2 regions of the Promicromonospora noduliphila genome follow, and region 2 is predicted to be linked to the other one. Evidence: riboswitches for the same ligand, from Rfam matches in the RefSeq annotation. Region 2 holds a riboswitch; the other holds the start of a gene.
What was found. A riboswitch is a leader RNA that binds a small molecule or an ion and turns the genes downstream of it on or off. The one in region 2 is predicted to bind FMN.
Positions count from the first base shown of each region.

Region 1 (10,740 bases), 2.8 Mb from region 2:
TCGCACCCGCTGTGGATCGCGCGGGCCCTGCGCGAGGCGCTGGTCGGCAACGGGCGCAGCGTCGACGAGCTCGGCGAGCTGCTGGCCGCCGACAACGCCGCGCCGCGCGTCACCCTGGTCGCCCGGCCGGGCCTGGTCGAGGTGTCCGACGACGACGCCTGGGGCGACGCCGACCTGGTCGCCGGCCGCTGGGCGCCTACCGCACTGCGGCTCGAGGGCGCCGACCCGTCCGGGATCCCTGCCGTCCGGGAGGGCCTGGCCGGTGTCCAGGACGAGGGGTCGCAGCTCGTCACGCTCGCCCTCGCCGGCGTGCCCGTCGAGGGCAGCGACCAGCGCTGGCTCGACCTGTGCGCGGGCCCGGGCGGCAAGGCGGCCCTCCTGGCCGCGCTCGCCGCACAGCGGGGGGCGCGGCTGGTCGCCAACGAGGTCGCGCCGCACCGCGCCCGCCTGGTGGAGAAGGCCCTGGCAGCGCTGCCCGACGGCGCGGTCGAGGAGGTGCGGACCGGCGACGGACGCGACGTCGGCACCGATGAGCCGGGGGCGTACGACCGCGTGCTCGTCGACGCGCCGTGCACGGGTCTTGGCGCACTCCGCCGTCGGCCCGAGAGCCGGTGGCGGCGGACGCCGTCGGATCTCGCGACCCTCACCGGACTCCAGCGTGAGCTGCTGGCGTCCGCGCTGGACGCCGTCCGCCCCGGGGGAGTGGTGGCCTACGTGACCTGCTCGCCGCACCTCGCCGAGACGCAGCTCGTGGTGTCGGACGTGCTCAAGAAGCGCGCCGACGTCGAACGGCTGGACACCCCGGCCGCCGTTCGCGCGGCCGTGCGGACGCCGGAGCGGCCGGGCTCGGCGGACGACGGAGAGATCCCGCTCGCGGACCGCTCCGACGTGCAGCTCTGGCCGCACGTGCACGGCACGGACGCGATGCACCTGACGCTGCTGCGCAAGGTCGCTTGACCTGTCGGCCCGCCTGCCCTGTCGTCATCCGGCTGGTGGGCTGGCCGCCTGGTCTGTCGTGGTCCGCCGGGCGCGGGCGCGCTGGACGAGCGCGACGGCTGCGGCGAGGACGGCCATCGACGCTGTGGCGGTGAGTACGACGGACAGGCCGACGACGAACTGCGTCTCGGCCTGCCAACCACTGTCTCCCAGGGCCTGCGCGTTGCCCGGCCTGCCCGGCTCGTAGACCAGCTCCACGACGTTGCCCTCGAAGTAGACGTGGTCCCACGGGCTGATCGAGGAGGTCGCCTCGGTGTCATCCGGCAGTTGGAAACGCACGTCGAGCCAGCCACTGCCGCCGCTCCAGTCGCTCCTCTCGACGATCCCCCGCGCGCGGGCACCGGTGTCCTGGAGAGATCGCGCGTCGTTCACGGAATCCGCCGCGAACAGCCCGAACAGCACCGCGCTCGCCACGGGCGCGAGGAACAGGAAGAACACGATCTGCGGCGTCTCGAGGCGGGCGAGGATCTGCTGACGGCGCCCAGGTGGGCGGGTTCTGAGCGGTGGTCGTTGGCGCAGGAGATGCTCGTTGCCGGGACACCCGTCGCGCAGACGGGTCCAGGCGCGTCGAAGGAGCTCGCCGAGGGGGAGAAGCGCGAAGAGCAGCAGTACGAGAGCGAACAGGTCGAAAAGTGCGACAAGAATGATGTTGAAGTCGACCAGGGGCTCGCCGACGGCGATGGCCACACTCGGGTTCTGAGGGTCGTAGACCACGTCGATCGTTTCGCCCACGTCGACGCCGCGTGGCCACCTGTCGAGGGTTGTCTCGAAGCGTGGCGGCTCGATGGGTCGGACCGTGAGCGAGTCTGACCCGCGACCTGCCGTGTTGTGGTGCAGCACCGAGGCTTCGGCGCGTACGCCGTGACTCTCAAGGACTGCCCGCTCCTGGAAATACCCGAACGTCAGATAGGCGGGAAACGCTGCGAAGGCGAGAAGCCCACAGATCATCGCCACGAGCGCACCAACGGCCGCGGACCTGAGGGCTGCCCGTGTCCTTGCCGACTGCGCGGCCAGGCGGGCCCGTACCGTGGACCAGCGCGAGCCCAGCGACTCTTGATCCTGCGCGGCGATCTGCCGCTCCATCGCGCGGCGTGCCGCCTTCTGCCGCCGCGTCACTCCGGCCGCCTGCGGCGTCGGCGAATGAGCGACCCCAGCGCGGCTGGGACCGAGAGCGGGACGAGCGAGAGCGCGACGACCCCGACGGCGACAATTACCCGCATGTCCAACGTCCAGCCGTTCCGGATCCCGTCGACGGCGACAAAGACGCCGAATCCCGCGTACAGGGGCGGAGTGATCAGCATGATGAGCACGAGACGAATGTCCATGCCGTCGAACCAGCGGCGCGTGTCCGTGCGGGCCTGGGCCGTGAACCGGGCGACTGCTCGTGCGGACCGGGTGGCCAGCGGACCGTCGTCGTCCGAGGTGAGGAGGTGCCGCAGGCGCCGGACGACCTCGCCGCCTGCGATGACCACCCCGGGCAGGCAGACCACCACCACCAGGTCGACGAACAGCGCGGCGGGCAATCGCCAGTCGGACGGTGCACCGGCACGGACCTGCGAGATCGTCGTCCAGAAGAATCCGGTCGCCAGGGTTGCCATACCTCCCACGATGGCGACAAGGTGCGGCGTCGACCGCGCCCTGATCTCGTCCACGCGGAACGTCGCGCGCAGCGACTGAACACGTCGGTGCCGACTGCTCGGCGACTCGCCCTCGTGCTCCCGCCCTTCAGCCACGTCCTCCCGCCCTTCAGCCACGTCGGGAGACTAGCGGTGCGTCCCGCCGACAGGTCCGGGATCTGGCAAGCCTGGTGGGTGAACTTCTACACGCCCGCCGGCGGCCACACACCGATGATCACGGCCATGACCAGGATCGTGACCAGCTCGTGCGCCAGGTTCAGGGTGGTGAGCGCGGGCGGGCGGCCCTCGAAGGCGTCGTGCGTGATGATGCGGGCGGCCGTGAACCCGATCCAGAGCAGGACGGCGGTCACGACCGCCGCCGTGAAGAAGCTGCCCTCGTAGAACTCCCACGAGATGTAGGTGGCGCCGGCGAGCACCCAGGCCGTCAGGAAGGTGACGATCACCGTGACGACGATGGGCCAGATGCCGGCAGCCTCCGCGGCCTTGGGGTCCACCTTGGCGAGCCGCATCCAGCGGTTGCCGAACACCCTCGGGGTGTACCAGACCGAGCCGACCACCAGGGTGGACAGCGTGGCCACGATCACTGCCCAGTAGTTCACGTCGGGAATCATCTGTGCTCCGGTCTGTCGGCGGCGCGTGGAATCGGCCTCTACGCTGGCATCATGGCAGCACTCATCGCCCCTAGCATCCTTTCTGCGGACTTTGCCAACCTCGAACGGGACCTCGGCCGGATCGCCGATGCGGACTACGCGCACGTCGACGTCATGGACAACCATTTCGTGCCGAACCTGACGCTGGGGCTGCCGGTGTTCGAGCGGCTCGCGAAGGTGTCGCCGATCCCGCTGGACGCGCACCTCATGATCGAGGACCCCGACCGGTGGGCGCCGGCGTTCGCGGAGGCGGGGGCGGCGTCGGTCACCTTTCACGCGGAGGCGGCGCAGGCGCCGATCCGGCTGGCGCGGGAGCTGCACCGACGCGGCGCGCGGGCAGGCGTGGCGCTCCGCCCGGCGACCCCGGTCGAGCCGTACCTTGACCTGCTGACCGAGATCGACATGATCCTCGTCATGACGGTGGAGCCCGGGTTCGGCGGCCAGTCGTTCATCGAGGGCACGCTGCCCAAGATCCGCCGCGCCCGCGAGGCCGTGAGCGAGTCCGGGCTCGACGTGTGGATCCAGGTGGACGGGGGAGTGTCCCGCGACACGATCGAGCGCGCGGCCGACGCCGGCGCGAACGTCTTCGTGGCGGGCTCGGCGGTGTACGGGGCCGAGGACATCCCGGCCGAGATCGCGGCGCTCCGCGAGCTGGCGGCGCGACACCTGCACTGAGTGCCCGGCCCGGGCTCGTACTTTTGCCCGATCCGGCCGCCCACCAGCCCTCGTAGCATGAGGTCGTGTCCGCCATCCGCTCGGTCTGGGACGAACCGCGGCCCGCCGATCCGCCAGCGCGGTCGTGGCGGGACTGGGGGCTCGTCGGGCTGTTCGTGGCCGCGGCTGTGGTCGAGGGGTTCGTCCGCCCGGAGCTCCCGGGACGGTGGGTGGAGGTCGCGGGCGTCGTCGTGCTGGCGCCGACCCTGCTGTGGCGACGTACGCACCCGCTGCTGATGACCGTCGTCGTGCACGCGGTCTCGATGGTGCCCGCCCTGGTCCTGGACCGGGAGCTGCTGTTGGTCGCGAACGTGTTCGTGCTCGTCCTGCAGTACGCGCTGTTCCGCTGGGGGAGCGGGCGCGACATGGTGCTCGGATCCGTCGTGGTGCTCGCCAAGATGGGCGTGAACACGGCGCTCGGATTCCTGACGCTCTCGGATCTGGCGGCGGGTTTCGCCATCCTCGGCGCGGTCGGCGCGCTGGGGCTGGCGTTCCGCTACCGGGCAGGGGTCCGACGGCGCGAGCGCGAGCAGGTGGTGCTGCTCGAACGGGAACGCCTCGCGCGCGACCTGCACGACGTCGTGGGCCACCACGTCTCGGCCGTCGCCGTCCGCGCGCAGGCGGGACTCGCCGTGGCCCGCACCGATCCCGACGCCGCCGCCGACGCCCTGCGCATCATCGAGGCCGAGGCCGGACGTGCGCTCGCCGAGATGCGCACCCTGGTCCGGGTCCTGCGCTCGGACTCCCTGCGCGCCGGCCCGCCGGGCCTGCCCGGCCAGCGCGAGGAAGCCGAACTCGACCCGGGACCCACCATCGCCGACGTCGCGCGCCTCGCCGACCCCGGCCCGCCCGTCACCCACGTCGCCGCCGACGGCGACGTGACGGCCGTCCCTGCGGCGGTCGGCGCCGCCGTGCACCGCATCGCCCAGGAGTCGGTCACGAACGCACGCCGCCACGCCCGCGGAGCCACGCGGATCACCGTCCGCGTCTCCGTCGGCGAGGCCCACGTCCGGCTCCTCGTGTCCGACGACGGCGACCCGCCGACACGTCCGGCCCACGACGGGTTCGGGCTGGCCGGGATGCGCGAACGCGCAGCGCTGCTGGGCGGCACGTTGGTCGCCGGGCCGACCGGGGCGCGGGCCAGGGGTGCACGGCAGACGGGCGAGGATGGCAGCGAGCGCTCCACGGCACGTCTCGCCCACGCCGACGACGGTGCTGCCCGGGGCTGGACCGTCGAGGCGGTCCTCCCGCTGTCCGGGCGGGCACGACCAGGTCGGCACGCATGACCGGCGACCGTGCTGAGCGCCCGGGCACCGCGGCGGATCCTGACGTCGTCGCGGGTCCGAACACCGCTGGACGTCCGGACGGCACGGCAGGTGCGAACGCGACCGAACGTGGGGACAGCGCCGCGCCTCAGGAGGCCGCGGAACGCGGGAGCAGCGGCGGACCTGCCGGCGACGGCCGCCCCATCAGAGTCCTCGTGGCGGACGACCAGGAGATCGTGCGCACGGGCCTGTGCATGATCCTGGGTGCCCAGGACGGCATCGAGGTCGTCGGCGAGGCGGCGGACGGCGACACCGCCGTCGAGCTGGCGCGACGGCTGCGGCCCGACGTCTGCCTGTTCGACATCCGGATGCCCGGCCTCGACGGGATCGGGGCGACCCGGCTGCTCGCGGGGCCGGGTGTGGCCGACCCGCTCGCCGTCGTCGTCATCACCACGTTCGACCTGGACGAGTACGTGTACGGGGCGCTCCGCGCGGGCGCGCGCGGCTTCCTCCTGAAGGACGCCGGCCCCGCCCTCCTGGCCCAGGCCGTACGGGCCGCCGCGACCGGGGACGCCCTCATCGCGCCGAGCGTCACGACCCGCCTGCTCGAGGCCTTCGCCGACGTCGGTCCGGCCGCACAGCCGCCCGCGCAGCCGCTCGACCCGCTGACGGCGCGCGAGGAGGAGGTGCTCCGTGCCGTCGCGCGCGGGCGGACCAACACCGAGATCGCCCACGAGCTGTTCGTCACCCTGAGCACGGTGAAGTCGCACGTCGCGAACCTGATGACGAAGGTGGGCGCGCGCAACCGCGTCGAGATAGCGCTCTGGGCGTACGACACGGGCCGGGTGCGGCCCGGCCGGCCCTGAACTGGCCCGACGAGTCGTACTTTCGGCCAGGCCGAAACCGGACGAGACCGGCCCACGGGCCGATGACGCGACCCCGCCGCACCCGGGACGCTCGACGCATGACGACGACCGACGCAACAACCGCCCCGACCCGTCCCCGGCGCACCGAGTGGCTCGTGCCCGCCGGGCTGCTCCTGCTGTCCGTCATCCCGGCGCTCGGAGGTGGTTTCCGGGTCACCGAGCTCGCGTCCGACCCGGCGGTGACCGCCGAGAACGCGCGGTTCGTGAACCAGCCCTTTCCGGTCCTCGTGCACATCGTCTGCGCGACGACGTACAGCATGCTGGGCGCGTTCCAGTTCGTTCCGAGCCTGCGCCGACGCCGGTGGCACCGGTGGGCCGGACGGGTCCTGGCGCCCGCGGGCCTCGGCGTCGCGCTGACCGGCCTCTGGATGACGGCGTTCTACGACCTGCCGCCCAAGGACACCGCCGTCGTCAACGGGGTGCGCTACGTGGTCGGCGTAGTGATGATCGTGTCGATAGTCCTGGGGGTGCGTGCGGCCCTGCGGCGGGACTTCGTGGCGCATCCAGCCTGGATGATGCGGGCGTACGCGCTGGCGATGGGCGCGGGCACGCAGGCGTTCCTGCTCGGGCCGTACCTGGCCGTCAGCGCAGCCCCCAGCCCCGTGACCATCACGGTCCTGATGACGGCGGCGTGGGTGATCAACATCGTGGTGGCCGAGTGGGTGATCCGGCGCCGGCGCGGCCCGCGTGCGACAGTCCGCGCGTGATCCTCCGCCTGTGACGCAAGGCACGGTCTCGCCGGCCCGAGGCTGTGGCATCCTGTGGGCAGCAGTGCACACACGTGCTCCGGGGTCGGTGTAATTCCGAGCCGGCGGTGACAGTCCGCGACCCGCGTCCTTCCGCAGGAAGGCCGGTTGACCTGGTGGAACTCCAGGACCGACGGTGAAAGTCCGGATGGGAGGCAGCACGTGCGGCGTCGCCGTCCCCTGGGGCGCGTGACGTCGTGACGCCGTGCGCGCGCAGGACCGTCTCGGTCCCGCGTCGCGCACCCGTCGTCCACCCCCGGAGCGCCGACGCTCGGGGAGGACGGCATGAACCAGGCACCGCAGGCCCGCATGACAGGCTACGCGGGAACACCCACCGGACCGCTCGCTGCGGCCGAAGTTCTGCAGCAGGCCATGCGCCGCGCCCTGGCGCTGGCCGCGCTGGGCCCGGCACACGGTCCGAACCCGCGCGTCGGCTGCGTGCTCCTGGACCCCGACGGTCGCACGGTGGGCGAGGGCTTCCACCGCGGCGCCGGCACGCCCCACGCGGAGGCGGCCGCCCTGGCCGACGCGCGGTCGCGCGGAGTCGACGTGCGAGGGACGACGGCGGTGGTCACGCTGGAGCCGTGCGCCCACCACGGCCGCACCGGCCCCTGTGCCGATGCCCTGATCGACGCCGGCGTCGCCGCCGTGCACGTGGCGGTGAGCGACCCGAACCCCGTGGCCACCGGCGGCGCCACCCGGCTCCGGGCCGCCGGGATCGAGGTGACCACCGGTGTGCTCGCGGACGAGGGCGAGGAGCTGCTCCGCGCCTGGCTGCACGCGGTACGCACCGGCCGCCCCTACGTGACGCTCAAGCTCGCCACCAGCCTCGACGGCCGGGTCGCGGCCGCCGACGGGACGAGCCGCTGGATCACCGGCGAGGCGGCGCGGGCGCACGCGCACACGGTCCGCGCCCGGGTGGACGCCATCGCCGTCGGCTCGGGGACCGCCCTGGCCGACGACCCGGCCCTCACCGCGCGGACGGCCGACGGCGGCCTCGCCGAGCACCAGCCGCTCCGCGTGGTGCTCGGCACCCGCCCCGTGCCGGACGACGCCCGCCTGCGCGGGCCCGGCGGCCCCCTGCTGCACCTGCCGGGGCGCGATCTCGACGCCAGGCTTCGCGAGCTCGGTGACCGGGAGGTGCGCCACCTGCTGGTCGAGGGCGGTCCCACCCTGGCGACCGCCCTGCTGGCCGCCGACGCCGTCGACGAGCTCCACGCCTATGTGGCGCCGGTGCTGCTCGGGGCGGGCGCCACCGCCGTCGGCGATCTCGAAATCACCACCATCGGGGCGGCCGCGCGGTTCGCCACCGGGGAGGTGACCCGGCTGGGCGACGACGTGCTCGTGGTCGCGCGCCGGACGGGGCGTCACGGCTCGCCTGCCGGGCGGGCCGATCCCGCCGATGCGACGGCGCCCGCGCACTCCGCGGCGGATGCGCACTCTGCCGCACCTGGGCACCCGGAGTCTGTTCGCCCCGCCCACCCCGCTGGACCCGTTCAGGAGGAGATCTGATGTTCACCGGAATCGTCGAGGAGCTCGGCACCGTCATCGCGTTGGAGCGGCCCGGCGCCGCCGGATCTGGCGGGGCACCCGATGCCGTGCTGACCGTCGCCGGGCCGCTCGCCACGTCCGACGCCCAGCCGGGCGACTCGATTGCCGTCGACGGCGTGTGCCTGACCGTCACGTCCGTGGCCGACGGCGCGTTCGTCGCGGAGGTGATGCCGGAGACCCTGCGCCGCACGTCGCTCGGCGGGCTTGCCCCGGGCGACCCGGTGAACCTGGAGCGCGCTCTGCCCGCGAACGGCCGGTTGGGCGGGCACGTGGTGCAGGGACACGTCGACGGCGTCGCGACACTGGTGCGGCGCACGCCCGGCCCGCGCTGGGACGACCTGGAGCTCGCCGCGCCCGCCGCCCTGACCCGCTACATCGCGGAGAAGGGCTCGGTCGCGCTGTCCGGGGTCTCGCTCACGGTGACGTGGGTGTCGGACGACGGCTTCGGGGTGTCGCTCATCCCGACCACGCTGGCGGTGACGACGCTCGGGCGGCTGGTCCCCGGCGACGTCGTCAACGTGGAGGTGGACGTGCTCGCGAAGTACGTCGAACGACTCATGGCGACCGGTGCGGTCGCCCGGTCGGCCGCGAACGGCGTGGTCGGCGACCTGGCTGCCGAGGCGGCACGATGAGCGCGCTGCGCGCCGTGCGCACGGCAGAGAGCGGCCCGGCAGAAACGAGCGGCGTTGACACGAGCCTGGTCGAGCGGGCCTTCGCGGAGCTCGCCGCAGGGCGGCCCGTTCTGGTGGCTGACGACGCGGGCCGGGAGAACGAGGTAGATGTCGTCTTCGCCGCGCGGACGGCGACGCCGGAGTGGGTCGCATGGACTGTGCGGCACTCGTCGGGGTACCTGTGTGCGCCGATGCCGGCGCACCGCGCCGACGCGTTGGAGCTGCCGCTGATGGTGGAGCGCAGCGAGGACCCGCGAAGGACCGCCTATACGGTCTCCGTAGACGCGGCGGTGGGTGTGACGACGGGGATCTCGGCTACGGATCGTGCGCTGACGCTGCGGACGCTGGGCGACGCGGCGGCAGGCGCGCGGGATCTGATCCGGCCCGGGCATGTGCTTCCGCTGCGGGCTCGCGCGGGTGGAGTGCTGGAGCGGCCTGGGCACACGGAGGCCGCCGTGGACCTGGTGCGGTTGGCGGGTGGCGTTGCCGCAGACCTGGGAGAGGTGGGTGCGATCGCGGAGCTGGTTCGGGATGACGGAGCGGTGATGCGGCTACCCGAGGCCCGTGCCCTGGCGGTGGAGGCGGGTCTGGTGGTGCTGACGGTTGCCGATCTGGTGGCGTGGCGCCGGGCGTACGACCCCGTGGTGGTGGCCGACGGCGGTCCTGGTGCGCGGGTGCATCGGGCGGGGGAGGCGTCGCTGCCGACGCGGTACGGGGATTTCCGTGTGGTGGCATACCGCGATCTGCGTTCGGGTGCGGAACACCTGGCGTTGACGCCGCAGGGCTCAGTGCACGCCGGCGGGAACGGCATGCCGGGAAGCTCGGTGCAGGGATCGCTGGTGCGAGTGCACTCAGAGTGCCTGACGGGCGACGCGCTGGGCTCGCTGCGGTGCGACTGTGGTCCGCAGCTGCAGGCGTCGCTGGCGGCCGTGGCCTCCGAGGGCGGTGCGGTTGTCTACCTGCGTGGTCATGAGGGCCGGGGGATCGGCCTGTCCGCAAAGGTGCGGGCGTACGCGCTGCAAGATGCGGGGCGCGACACGGTGCAGGCGAATGTGGACCTGGGGCTTCCTGTGGATGCGCGCGAGTACGGCGCGGCGTCGGCGATCCTCGCGGACCTCGGGCTGGACGGAGTGACGTTGCTGACGAACAACCCGGAGAAGGTCGCAGGCCTCCGAGCGGCCGGTACGGACGTCGTCGGGCAGCGCGGCTTGGTGGTGGGCCGCGGGGTGCACAACCACCGGTACCTGGAGACGAAGCGGACGGTGCTGGGGCATCACATCGGGGACGTGGACCTGGATGACCTGAAAGCCGAGCTGGGCAGGAACAACCTGGACATGACAGAGGACGAAGGAGCATGCGCATGAGCGGGGCCGGAGCACCGAAGGTGACCGTCGACGGTACGGGCCTGCGGGTGGTTGTGATCGCGGCGAGCTGGCACGAGCAGGTGATGGACGGCCTGCTGGAGGGCGCCCGGCGGGCGCTGCGTGCCGCGGGCGCGGACTGGACGGAGGTGCGGGTGCCGGGTTCGTTCGAGCTGCCGGTGGCCGCTGCGCGTGCTGCGGCCGGGGGAGCGGACGCCGTCGT
Region 1 is NZ_CM167806.1:2,876,853-2,887,592, reverse strand. Features, by position in the region: gene AC0QU1_RS12655 (RsmB/NOP family class I SAM-dependent RNA methyltransferase) at 1-957, shown strand, start outside; gene AC0QU1_RS12650 (DUF3592 domain-containing protein) at 982-2,079, opposite strand; gene AC0QU1_RS12645 (hypothetical protein) at 2,109-2,750, opposite strand; gene AC0QU1_RS12640 (DUF1761 domain-containing protein) at 2,816-3,244, opposite strand; gene rpe (ribulose-phosphate 3-epimerase) at 3,296-3,958, shown strand; gene AC0QU1_RS12630 (sensor histidine kinase) at 4,024-5,283, shown strand; gene AC0QU1_RS12625 (LuxR C-terminal-related transcriptional regulator) at 5,517-6,128, shown strand; gene AC0QU1_RS12620 (DUF2306 domain-containing protein) at 6,227-6,895, shown strand; FMN riboswitch at 6,966-7,100, shown strand; gene ribD (bifunctional diaminohydroxyphosphoribosylaminopyrimidine deaminase/5-amino-6-(5-phosphoribosylamino)uracil reductase RibD) at 7,244-8,446, shown strand; gene AC0QU1_RS12610 (riboflavin synthase) at 8,446-9,117, shown strand; gene ribB (3,4-dihydroxy-2-butanone-4-phosphate synthase) at 9,114-10,520, shown strand; gene ribH (6,7-dimethyl-8-ribityllumazine synthase) at 10,517-10,740, shown strand, end outside.
Region 1: another riboswitch for FMN. It lies ahead of ribD (bifunctional diaminohydroxyphosphoribosylaminopyrimidine deaminase/5-amino-6-(5-phosphoribosylamino)uracil reductase RibD); the one in region 2 lies ahead of pnuC (nicotinamide riboside transporter PnuC).

Region 2 (10,740 bases):
CAGCCCGGCGTCCAGACGGTTGTCAGACGCACCGGTCACCCCGGGTGGCCGGCACGTCTGACACGGGGAGTGGCTCAGCCCTGCGCGGTGCCGCGCCAGCGGCCGATCGCGCGCATGACGTGGTAGATGACCAGGGCGGCGGCCGTGCCCAGCGCGATGCCGCCGAACTGCAGGTCGCCGGCCGTCCACGTGTAGTCGGCGATGCCGATGACGAGCGGGACCGCCGCGGTCGTCAGGTTCACCGGGTCGGAGAAGTCGACCTTCGCCTGCACCCAGATCCGGGCGCCGAGGATGCCGATCATGCCGTAGAGCATGGTCGTGACGCCGCCGAGCACACCCTCGGGGACGGTGTTGATGAGCGCGCCGAACTTCGGCGAGAGGCTGAGCAGCAGCGCACCGGCCGCCGCCACCCAGTAGGCGGCGGTGGAGTACACGCGGGAGGCAGCCATGACGCCGATGTTCTCCGCGTACGTCGTGGTGCCGGAACCGCCGCCCAGCCCGGCGAGGGTGGTCGCGACGCCGTCGGCCAGGAGCGCGCGGCCGGTGAGCCGGTCGTAGTTGCGGCCCGTCATGGCGGCCACCGACTTCACGTGTCCGACGTTCTCCGCGATGAGTACCAGCACCACCGGGAGGAACAGCCCGAGCACGGCCGGGTCGAACGACGGCGTGGTGAACGTCGGCAGGCCCACCCATGCCGCGCGGCCGACCGCCGTGAGATCCACCTCACCGCGCGCGGCGGCGAACGCGTACCCGACCACCACGCCGAGCAGGATCGCCAGGCGGCCGACGATGCCGCGGAACAGCACCTGGATCAGGATGATCGAGGCGAGGGTCACCACGGCCGTGAGCGGTGCCACCTGGAAGTTGTTCCAGGCCGCCGGCGCCAGGTTGAGGCCGATGAGCGCCACGATCACACCCGTCACGACGGGCGGCATCGCGAGCTGGATCCAGCGCGGCCCCGCGAAGTGCACCACCGTGCCGACGGCCGCGAGCAGCACGCCCGTGACGAGGATGCCGCCGAGCGCCACGGACTGCTCGCCGGTCGCCGTGACCGCCGTGATCGGCGCGATGAACGCGAAGCTCGACCCCAGGTAGCTTGGCAGCCTGTTCCCCGTGATGAGCAGGAAGCCGATGGTGCCGACCGCCGAGAAGAACAGCGTGGTCGCCGGGTCGAACTCCGTGATGACCGGCACCAGGAACGTCGCCCCGAACATCGCGACGACGTGCTGCAGGCCGATCCCGACGGTGCGCGGCCAGCTCAGCCGCTCGTCGGGGGCGACCACCTCGCCGGGGGTGATGTGCGCGCCGTCACCGTGCCGCTTCCAGCCGAGTCGCATCTGCTTGTCCTTGATCTCGCAACGGGTAAGTCGCGCGGATCTTAGTCGCAGGTGTCGCGGTACTCGCTGATCTCGGCGTCCGCGGCCGGCGGCGGGCAGAGGAACTGCTCGTACCGCTCGTCGTCGTCCACGTACCGCTTGAGCCAGGAGATGCTGTACCTGGCGATCGTCGTGTCGGGCACGTTGGGCGCGGAGTGCGTGGCGTCGCGGAGCTCGAGGTAGGCCTTCTCGCCGTCGGCCGGCAGCGACTCGTACATCGGCTCGGCGTGCGTCCGCACCCGGGCGATCGTGTCGTCCTCCGCGCCGATGACCAGCGTCGGCGTGGTGACCTCCGGGAACGTCTTGTCGATGTTCCACGGCGTCAGGGGCACGGCGGCCTGCAGCGCGGGGCGGTCCTTCGCGGCCTCCAGGCTGCCGCCGCCGCCCATCGAGTGACCCATCACGGCCAGCCGCTCGTGGTCGATCCGCGAGGCCACCGCCGTGCCCCGCAGGTAGTCGAGCGCCGCGAGGAGCTGGTCGCCGCGGCGGGCGGGCAAGTCCGCGGTGGAGCGGGTGTCGATGGTGAAGACGACGAAGCCCTGCGAGGCCAGCCGCGGGCCGAGCCAGGCGATGCTGGCCTGCGTGGCCGTGTAGCCGGGGGCGATGGCTACGGCGCCGAAGGTGCCCTCCGACGTGTCGGTCGGGTAGTAGACGGTGCCGCCACCGAAGCCCACGGCGGCGGCCCGGGAGATGACTATTGCTCCGACGTCGAAGAACCCCACGGGCGCCTCGATGCTCTCCTCCGTCGGGTCGGGGCCACGCTGGTAGCCGTCGTCGGCCACGGCGCTGGTCGGGCCGGCGACCAGGGTGGACGCGGCGAGCACGGAGGCGGCCAGAGCGGCGCGGACAGCACGAGAAAAGCTCTGCATGAGGTTCTCCTGAGGTGTGTCGCAACGAGCGGCTGACCCGACCCTAGGAAACATCTCTCCGCTCGGCCCGCCGAACGGGTGATCCGCCCCCGCGACGACGTCGGCGCCGCCGACGACAACGCCGACGGCGGGCGCGGACGACGGCGGCGGCCGCCGCGGGCGCGGATCACATCGTCAGCCGAGCTGCGGCCGCACCTCGCGCGCGATCAGGTCGAGGTGGTCAAGGTCGGCCAGGTCCAGCACCTGCAGGTAGACCCGCTGCACGCCGTCGGCCTCCAGGGCCTTGAGGCGGTCCACCGCCTCGGCGACCGTTCCGGCGATGCCGTGCTCGCGCAGCTCTGCCGGCTCGCGGCCGATCGCCGCGGCGCGCCGGGTGAACTCGGCCTCGTCCTTTCCGACGGCGGTCACGAGCGCCACCGACTGGATCATCGAGTCGGGCGTGCGCCCGGCGTCGGACAACGCCTTCTCGATGACCTTGATGCGCGGGCCGACGGCCGAGATCTGCGGGAAGGACTGGTTGTACTCGTCGGCGTACCGGGCCGCGAGCGCCGGCGTCCTGCGGGGGCCGCCGCCGCCCACGAGCACGGGGATCCGCCGCTGCACGGGCTTGGGCAGGGCCGGCGAGTCGACGAGCCGGTAGTGCTCGCCGGAGAAGGAGAACGTCTCGCCGGCCGGCGTGCTCCACAGCCCGGTGACGACGGCGAGCTGCTCCTCCAGGAGCCCGAACCGCTTGTCGGGGAACGGGATGCCGTAGGCGCTGTGCTCGGCGCCGAACCAGCCGGTGCCGAGGCCGAGCTCGACCCGGCCGCCCGACATCTGGTCCACCTGCGCCACCTGGATGGCGAGGACGCCGGGGTGGCGGAACGTCGCGGAGGACACCAGCGTGCCGAGCCGCACGGTCGACGTCTCACGGGCGAGGCCGGCGAGCGTGACCCAGGAGTCGGTGGGGCCGGGCAGGCCGTCGCTGCTGCCCATGGCGAGGTAGTGGTCGGAGCGGAAGAACGCACTGAACCCGAGTCGTTCGGTCGCCTGGGCGACGGCGAGCTGGTCGTCGTACGTCGCGCCCTGCTGGGGTTCGGTGAAGATGCGCAGGTCGAGAGTCACGCGCAGCACACTACGCTCGACCCCGTGACCGGCATCCGTTGGAGAAGTCTCGCCACCGTCCTCGCGGGCGGGGTGATCTTCCTGGTGTGCATGGTCGGCGTGGTGCTCGGTCACCTGTGGTCCGCCGTGCCCGGCGCGCTCGGCCTCTTGATAGCCGTGCGCGAGGTGCGTTACCTGCGCAGGCTGCGGTCAGGGAAGATCTCGGCCAATCAGGAAAATTCGCATCATGAACGCCATTCGTCATTCAAGGACTCTTCACGTCGCCCGGGGGGCACGCGGTAGCCTGCCTGGCATGACCGCCGTCCGTACCCACACGCACGCGCAGGCAGTCGACGCGGCGGTGGACCTGTTCACCCGGCAGGGGTACGAGGGAACCACCGTCGAGGAGATCGCCGACGCCGCGAAGGTCAGCCGTGCGACGTTCTTCCGCCGGTTCCGCTCGAAGGAGGACGTGGTCTTCGCCGACCACGAGCTGCTGCTCGAGGAGGTGGTGGTCATGCTGGCCGCCACCCGGCCCGACGCCCGCGCCAGCGAGGAGTCGGGGCACGACCTCGGCCGCTCGTGGGACCCCGACGTCGACCCGTACCTCGAGGTGTGCCGCGCGGCGCGCATGGTCTTCGACCACCATGTGGGCCAGCGCGAGACCTCGCTCGCCCGGTACGCGCTACTGCAGCAGGTCCCCGCCCTGCGCGACCGCGAGCTCGTCACCACGCACCGCTACGAGCGGGCGTTCACGCACTACCTGCGCGACACCCTGCCGCCGGAGCGGTCCGCCTCCACGGCGTCCATCGCCTTCGCGGCCTCCGTCGTCGCCGTGCACAACGCGATCCTGCGGCGCTGGCTGCGCACCCCCTCCCTCGACCTGCGGCCCGAGCTCGAGGAGGCGTTCGCCGACCTGCGGCGCGCCGCCGTCCTCGGCGCCGCAGCCAACGCCAAGGCCGACGACGGCGGCACGGCCGCCCGCCGGGTGGTCGTCACCGTCATCGACGGCCTGGCCGGGCCCGACGAGGTGGCCCGGGCCGTCCGGGACGCGCTCGTCTGAGCTGTGGCGGGCGCGACATTCTCGCGGGAATGGCGCCGTGGCATCCTGTGTTCCGCTAGACATCGTGCAGCAGCAGTTGCACACGTGCTCCGGGGTCGGTGAAATTCCGAGCCGGCGGTGATAGTCCGCGACCCGGGTCTCTCCTGCGGGAGAACCCGGCTGACCTGGTGAGATTCCAGGACCGACGGTGAAAGTCCGGATGGGAGGAAGCACGTGCGGCGCGCGCCGGCGACCCTTCGGGGCGGCGGCCGGGCGCCGTCGTCGGCGTCCTTGTGGCGCGCCAGCCCTCACCCCGGAGTCCCGTGTGGGACTTCGAGGAGAGGGAAAGAGACATGGACTGGTTCCGCGCCGCCTACGACGCGACGTTCCTGGTCGGCGACCAGCAGATCTACTGGCGCGAGGTGATCGGCAACCTGTTCGGGCTGGCGTCGGCGCTCGGTGGGCTGCGCCGCAAGGTGTGGGCCTGGCCGGTGGGCATCGTCGGCAACATCGTGCTCTTCACGGTCTTCATGGGCTCGTGGTTCGGCGAGACGACGCGGGCCGACATGCTGGGCCAGGCCGGCCGCCAGATCATGTTCATCGCCGTCTCGGTCTACGGCTGGTACCGCTGGCGGGAGACCCAGCGGCAGGGCGTCGACACCGTCGCGGTGCACCCCCGCTGGGCATCGTGGCGGGCCCGGGTCGGCCTGATCACCGGCATGGTCGCGGGCACGCTGCTCCTCACCCCGCTGTTCCGCGCCCTCGGCTCGTTCGAGCCGGTCTGGGCCGACGCGTGGATCTTCACCGGCTCGGTGCTCGCGACCTACGGCATGGCCAAGGGCTGGGTCGAGTTCTGGCTGATCTGGGTGGCCGTCGACCTCGTGGGCACGCCGCTGCTGTTCTCGGCCGGGTACTGGGCGACCGCCCTCATGTACGTGATCTACGGCGCGTTCACCCTGTTCGGGTTCTTCGCGTGGTGGCGCATCAACCGCCGCGAGACCGGCGACGCAACAGGGCTCGCCACGGCGTCGGCCTGAGCTGGGCGGCGCCGGCACGAGTCTGGGGCGAGCCGGAGATGAGACGTAGTCGCTTGACCTGATATCCGGTACCGGAGCACCATGGAGGCATGACTCAGACTCCCGGGGTAACGGCGCCCGACTACGACGTCACGCAGCCGCTCGACATCGACTTCGCCGGCGCCTTCGCCGACGTCACCGAGGAGGAGCGGGCCTGGCAGCTCGGCGTCCGCCGGTTCGTGCAGGACGAGGTCCTCCCCGTCATCGACGGCTACTGGGAGCGGTACGAGGTCCCGATGGACCTGGTCAAGCGCATGGCCGAGCTGGACTTCCTGCGCGACGGCGTGGACGTGCCCGGCTTCCCGAAGATCTCCAAGATGGCCGAGGGGCTGGCCGCGATGGAGATGTCGCGCGGCGACGGCTCGGTGACCACGATCTGCGGTGTGCAGGGCGGCCTCGCGCTGCGCTCGATCGTGATGCTCGGCTCCGACGAGCAGATCGAGAGGTATGCCGGCCCGATGGCCCGCGGCGAGATCCTGGGCGCGTTCGCGCTGACCGAGCCGACGCACGGCTCCGACTCGGTGGGCCTGGAGACCTCGGCGGTGCGGACCACCCGCGACGGCGTCGAGGGCTACGTGATCAACGGTGAGAAGAAGTGGATCGGCTTCGGCTCGATCGGCGACATCTCGGTGGTGTGGGCCCGGCTGGTCGGCGACGACGGCGACAACCAGGTCCACGGCTTCATCGTGCCCCAGAACGCCCCGGGCTACGACGCGAAGACCATCGAGGGCAAGGTCTCGCTGCGCGCCATCCACCAGGCGCACATCGTGCTGAACGACGTGTTCGTCCCGACCGACAGCCTGCTGCCGAAGTCGCGCTCCTTCAAGGACACCGGCCGCGTCCTGTTCGCCACCCGGCTGGGCGTCGCGTGGGGCGCCGTCGGCCAGGCCATCGCCTGCTACGAGGCCGCCGTGGCCTACTCGAAGCAGCGGGTGCAGTTCGGCCGGCCGCTCGCCGCGAGCCAGATGGTGCAGGAGCGCCTCACCAGGATGCTGTCGATCCTCACGCAGATGCAGCTCCTCGTGAAGCAGATGACCCGGCTCGACGAGGCCGAGCAGCTCACCGGCCCGCAGGCCTCGCTCGCCAAGTACACGTGCACGCGCGGCGCGCGCGAGATCGCCGCCATCGCCCGCGACCTGCTCGGCGGCAACGGCATCCTGCTGGAGAACCGGGTGGCCCGGCACTTCGCCGACATCGAGGCCCTGCACACCTACGAGGGCACCGAGAGCATGCAGGCGCTGATCATCGGCCGCGAGATCACCGGCACCAGCGCGTTCGCGTAACCCCGGTACGGGGGCGGGGTAGGGGCAACCCGACCCCCGTCCCGTGGGGTCGCATCATGTCCCGGGCGGGGGCACCGGCCTAGTGTCGTGCCCATGAGCAGCGATGACGGGCCACACCCCGGCGAGGAGCGCCCCGTCGACGAGCACGTCGCCCCGGCGCTCACCTCGGCCGACGGGTTCTTCCGGGCGCCGTTCCACCCAGCGACCTGGCGCGCCCTCGCCGCGCTCGCCGTCGGGTGGTTCTGGCACCTGACGGCCGGGCAGGTCCTGTGGATCCTCGTCCTGGTGTCGGCGGGCCTGGTCCCGGTGTTCGGCGCCGGGGTGCCGCTGCTCGCCGCGGCGCTGATCGCGGCACGCTGGTTCGGCGCGGCCGAGCGCGCCCGCATCGCCGCCCAGACCGGCGTCTCGATCCCCGCCCCGCGACCGCGTCCGGTGCCCCAGGGCTTCTGGCGCAGGCTGTGGGCGCCGGTCCGCGACGACCGCGCCTGGGCGGCCGCGCTCTACGCCTTCCTCGCCATGCTCGTCAGCACCGTCTTCTTCTCGGCGGCAACGGCCATGGCCGCCGGGGCGGTCGCCGCCGTGGTGTTCGTACCGCTGGGCCGGGGCAGCGCCCTCGCCGCGTGGTCCGGGCTGCCGTGGCCCGCCACCGTGGTCGGCGCGCTCGCCGGCGCCGTCCTGCTCGCCTGGGCCGGAGCCGCCCTCGCGCAGTACGGGTCGTACCTCGTGGTGCGCCTGGCCCGGTCCCTGCTGGGCCCGTCGGCCGCAGAGGTCGCCCGCGCCCGCGCCGCCGCGGCCGAGCAGGAGACCCGCGTCGCCGAGGCGGCCGCGCACACGGCCCGCGAGCGGGCCGCCGTCCTCCACGAGCGGGCGACCGTCCTCACCGAGTCGCGGACGGCGGCCGTCTCCGCCGCCGACACCGAACGCCGCCGCATCGAACGTGACCTGCACGACGGCGCCCAGCAGCGCCTCGTGGCCCTCGGCGTGGAACTGGGCGTGGCCCGCCGGCTGGCCGACAAGGACCCCGAGCACGCCGTGGCCGCGCTGGAGCTCGCGCACCGCGAGATCAAGGAGACCCTCGCCGAGCTGCGCGACCTGGTGCGCGGCATCCACCCTGCCGTCCTGGCCGACCGCGGGCTCGACGCCGCGCTGTCCGCGCTCGCGGGGCGCAGCCCGGTCCCCGTTCGTGTGCGGGTCTCGGGCGACCTCACGCCGGCGGGCTCCGCCGCGCAGGCCGCCGCCTACTTCGTGGTCGCGGAGGCCCTGACCAACGTTGCCAAGCACGCGGGCGCGGACTCCGTGTGGGTGGAGGCGGGCCTGGTGGGCGACGCCTCCGCCCCCGAGACGGCCCCGCTCCGCCTGCGCGTCGTGGTGCGCGACGACGGCAGGGGCGGCGCCGAGCTGTCCCCCGGCAGCGGGCTCGACGGCCTGCGCGGCCGGGTCGCCGCGCTGGACGGCACGTTCGAGCTCGACAGCCCGCCCGGCAAGGGCACCCGCCTGACCGTGGAGGTCCCGTGCGCATCGTGATCGCGGAGGACTCGGTCCTCCTCCTGGACGGTCTCACCCGCCTGCTCACCGCGGAAGGCCACACCGTGACGGGGCACAGCACGGCGGACGACCTGGTCCGTGCGCTCTCCGCGCCCGGCGCCGAGCTGCCCGACCTGCTCGTCACCGACGTCCGCATGCCGCCGTCGCACACCGACGAGGGGCTGCGCGCCGCCGTGCACCTGCGCAGCCTGCACCCCCACCTGCCGATCCTCGTGCTGTCCCAGTACGTGGAGCAGAGCTACGCGAGCGAGCTGTTTGCGCGCGGTGCGCGCGGCCTGGGCTACGTGCTCAAGGACCGTGTGGCCGACGTCGACGAGTTCCTCGACGCCGTGGCCAGGGTGTCCGACGGCGGGACCGTCGTGGACCCGGAGGTCGTCACCCAGATCATCGCCCGCCATCCCGGCTCCGACCTCGACGTCCTGACGTCCCGCGAGCGCGAGGTGCTCGCGCTCATGGCCGAGGGGCGCTCCAACGCCGCCATCGCGGACCGCCTCGTCGTGGGGCTGGCCGCGGTGGAGAAGCACGTCACCAACATCCTGACCAAGCTCGGCCTCCCGCCCGCCGCCGACGACCACCGCCGCGTGCTCGCCGTGCTGCGCTGGCTCGACCAGAACGGAGCACGCCCATGACCCAGCCCTACGTCCAGGACCAGCCATATCCCCCGGACCAGACCGCCTACCCGCCGGACCGGCCGACCGGCGACCCGACCCGCCGCGTCCTCACCACGGTCGGCATCGTCCTCGCCGCCGGCGTGGTCGCGTTCGGCGCGCTGTTCCTCGTCGACCTCGTGATGTACGAGACCGCCACCACCCACCGGTCCTACGACGCCGTCGGCACGGTGGAGCTCGTGGCCGACGGCGACGTGACCGTCGGTGCCGCAGAGGGCGACATCGAGGTGGACGCCATAGCGCACAGCGGCCTGCGGGAGCCCACGTACTCCGCGGACGTCTCGGCGAGCCGGCTCGAGGTGACGCACCGGTGCGAGTGGTTCGCCTTCGGACCCCGCTGCGCGGGCGAGCTCGACGTGACCCTGCCCGCGGGCACCGAGGTGGTGGTGCGCACGTCGAACGGCGACGTCGTCGCGAGCGGGGTGGCCGGCGAGGTGTCCGTGCACACCAACAACGGCACGGTCGAGGCGGCGGGCATCGGCGGCCCGCTGGTCGCGGAGTCCGACAACGGCGACATCGACGTCACGGACTCGGAGGCCGGCGTCGAGGCGTCGACCTCCAACGGCGAGATCTCCGTCGTCGGCGCGGACGGAACCGTCACCGCGGAGACGAGCAACGGCCGCATCACCCTCGACGCCGTGACCGGTGACGCCTCGGCGCACACCAGCAACGGGTCGGTCGAGATCTCGGCGGTGGACGGGGACGTGTACGCGGAGAGCAGCAACGGCCGGATCACCGTGACCGGCGACGGCGAGCCCGTCGCCCTGACGATGGAGACGTCGAACGGCGACGAGATCATCGAGGGCACGACGGACCCGGACGCCGAGCGCACGGTGGAGATCCGCAGCTCGAACGGCGACGTCGCCTACCTCGACGGCAACTGATCCGCCGCCGGCGCAACCGGGTGGTCGGGGCCCGTTATCCGCCGGTTTGCCGACGCCGCTCCCGATCAGTGCAAGGATGTGCCCCGTGCCGAGCCCGTCAGAGCTGTCGACAACGCCCAGGACCGTGGGCAGGGACGTCCTGCTGTCCACGCTTCGTGTCCTCTCCTCGTGGCCGGCCCTCTGGGTCGCGTTCGTGCTGGCTCACGGCTGGATAGTGCTGCAGACCTGGGTGTTCGAGGCGCAGATCCTCGGCGACGTGAACCTGTACGAGTGGTGGGTCCGCACCGGCGCGGAAACCGGGTGGTGGCCCGTCTTCGACTACGCGTGGGTGTATCCGCTCGGCGCCCTTGCGCCCATGGCCCTCCCCGCGCTGTTCACCGGCTCCACGCACGAGTACGACTGGGTGTGGCTGGGCATGGTGACGGCGGCGAACGCCGTCGCCGTCCTGCTGCTCGGCCGGGCGCGGCCGCGCGGGCCGGCCGCCGTCTGGTTCTGGCTCATCTTCCTGGTGGCGCTCGGGCCCATCTGGATCGGCCGCCTCGACGGCCTGCTCGCGCCGATCATCCTCATCGCGCTCCTCGTGGCGGCCCGGCGTCCGGCGCTCGCCATGACACTGGCCACCGTGGGCGCCTGGATCAAGATCGCGCCGGGCGCGGTGGCCATCGCGCTCGCCGCGACGTCGTCGAACCTCAAGAGCTTCGCCCGCAATGTCGTGCTGCCGGGTGCGGCGGTGTCCGCCGTCGTCATCGGCACCGCCTTCGCGGGCGGCGGGCAGAACAACGTGCTCGACGTGTTCGGCGAGCAGGGCGACCGGCAGCTCCAGGTCGAGGCGGTGGCGGCGACGCCGTTCACCCTGGCCCGCCTCTGGGACCCCTCCATCCAGGTGGAGTACGACGACGTCATCTACACCTACG
Region 2 is NZ_CM167806.1:5,669,914-5,680,653, forward strand. Features, by position in the region: gene AC0QU1_RS24730 (uracil-xanthine permease family protein) at 75-1,337, opposite strand; gene AC0QU1_RS24735 (poly(ethylene terephthalate) hydrolase family protein) at 1,379-2,245, opposite strand; gene AC0QU1_RS24740 (LLM class F420-dependent oxidoreductase) at 2,420-3,349, opposite strand; gene AC0QU1_RS24745 (hypothetical protein) at 3,374-3,631, shown strand; gene AC0QU1_RS24750 (TetR/AcrR family transcriptional regulator) at 3,642-4,391, shown strand; FMN riboswitch at 4,472-4,608, shown strand; gene pnuC (nicotinamide riboside transporter PnuC) at 4,724-5,407, shown strand; gene AC0QU1_RS24760 (acyl-CoA dehydrogenase family protein) at 5,497-6,729, shown strand; gene AC0QU1_RS24765 (sensor histidine kinase) at 6,823-8,253, shown strand; gene AC0QU1_RS24770 (response regulator) at 8,241-8,903, shown strand; gene AC0QU1_RS24775 (DUF4097 family beta strand repeat-containing protein) at 8,900-9,826, shown strand; gene AC0QU1_RS24780 (glycosyltransferase 87 family protein) at 9,903-10,740, shown strand, end outside.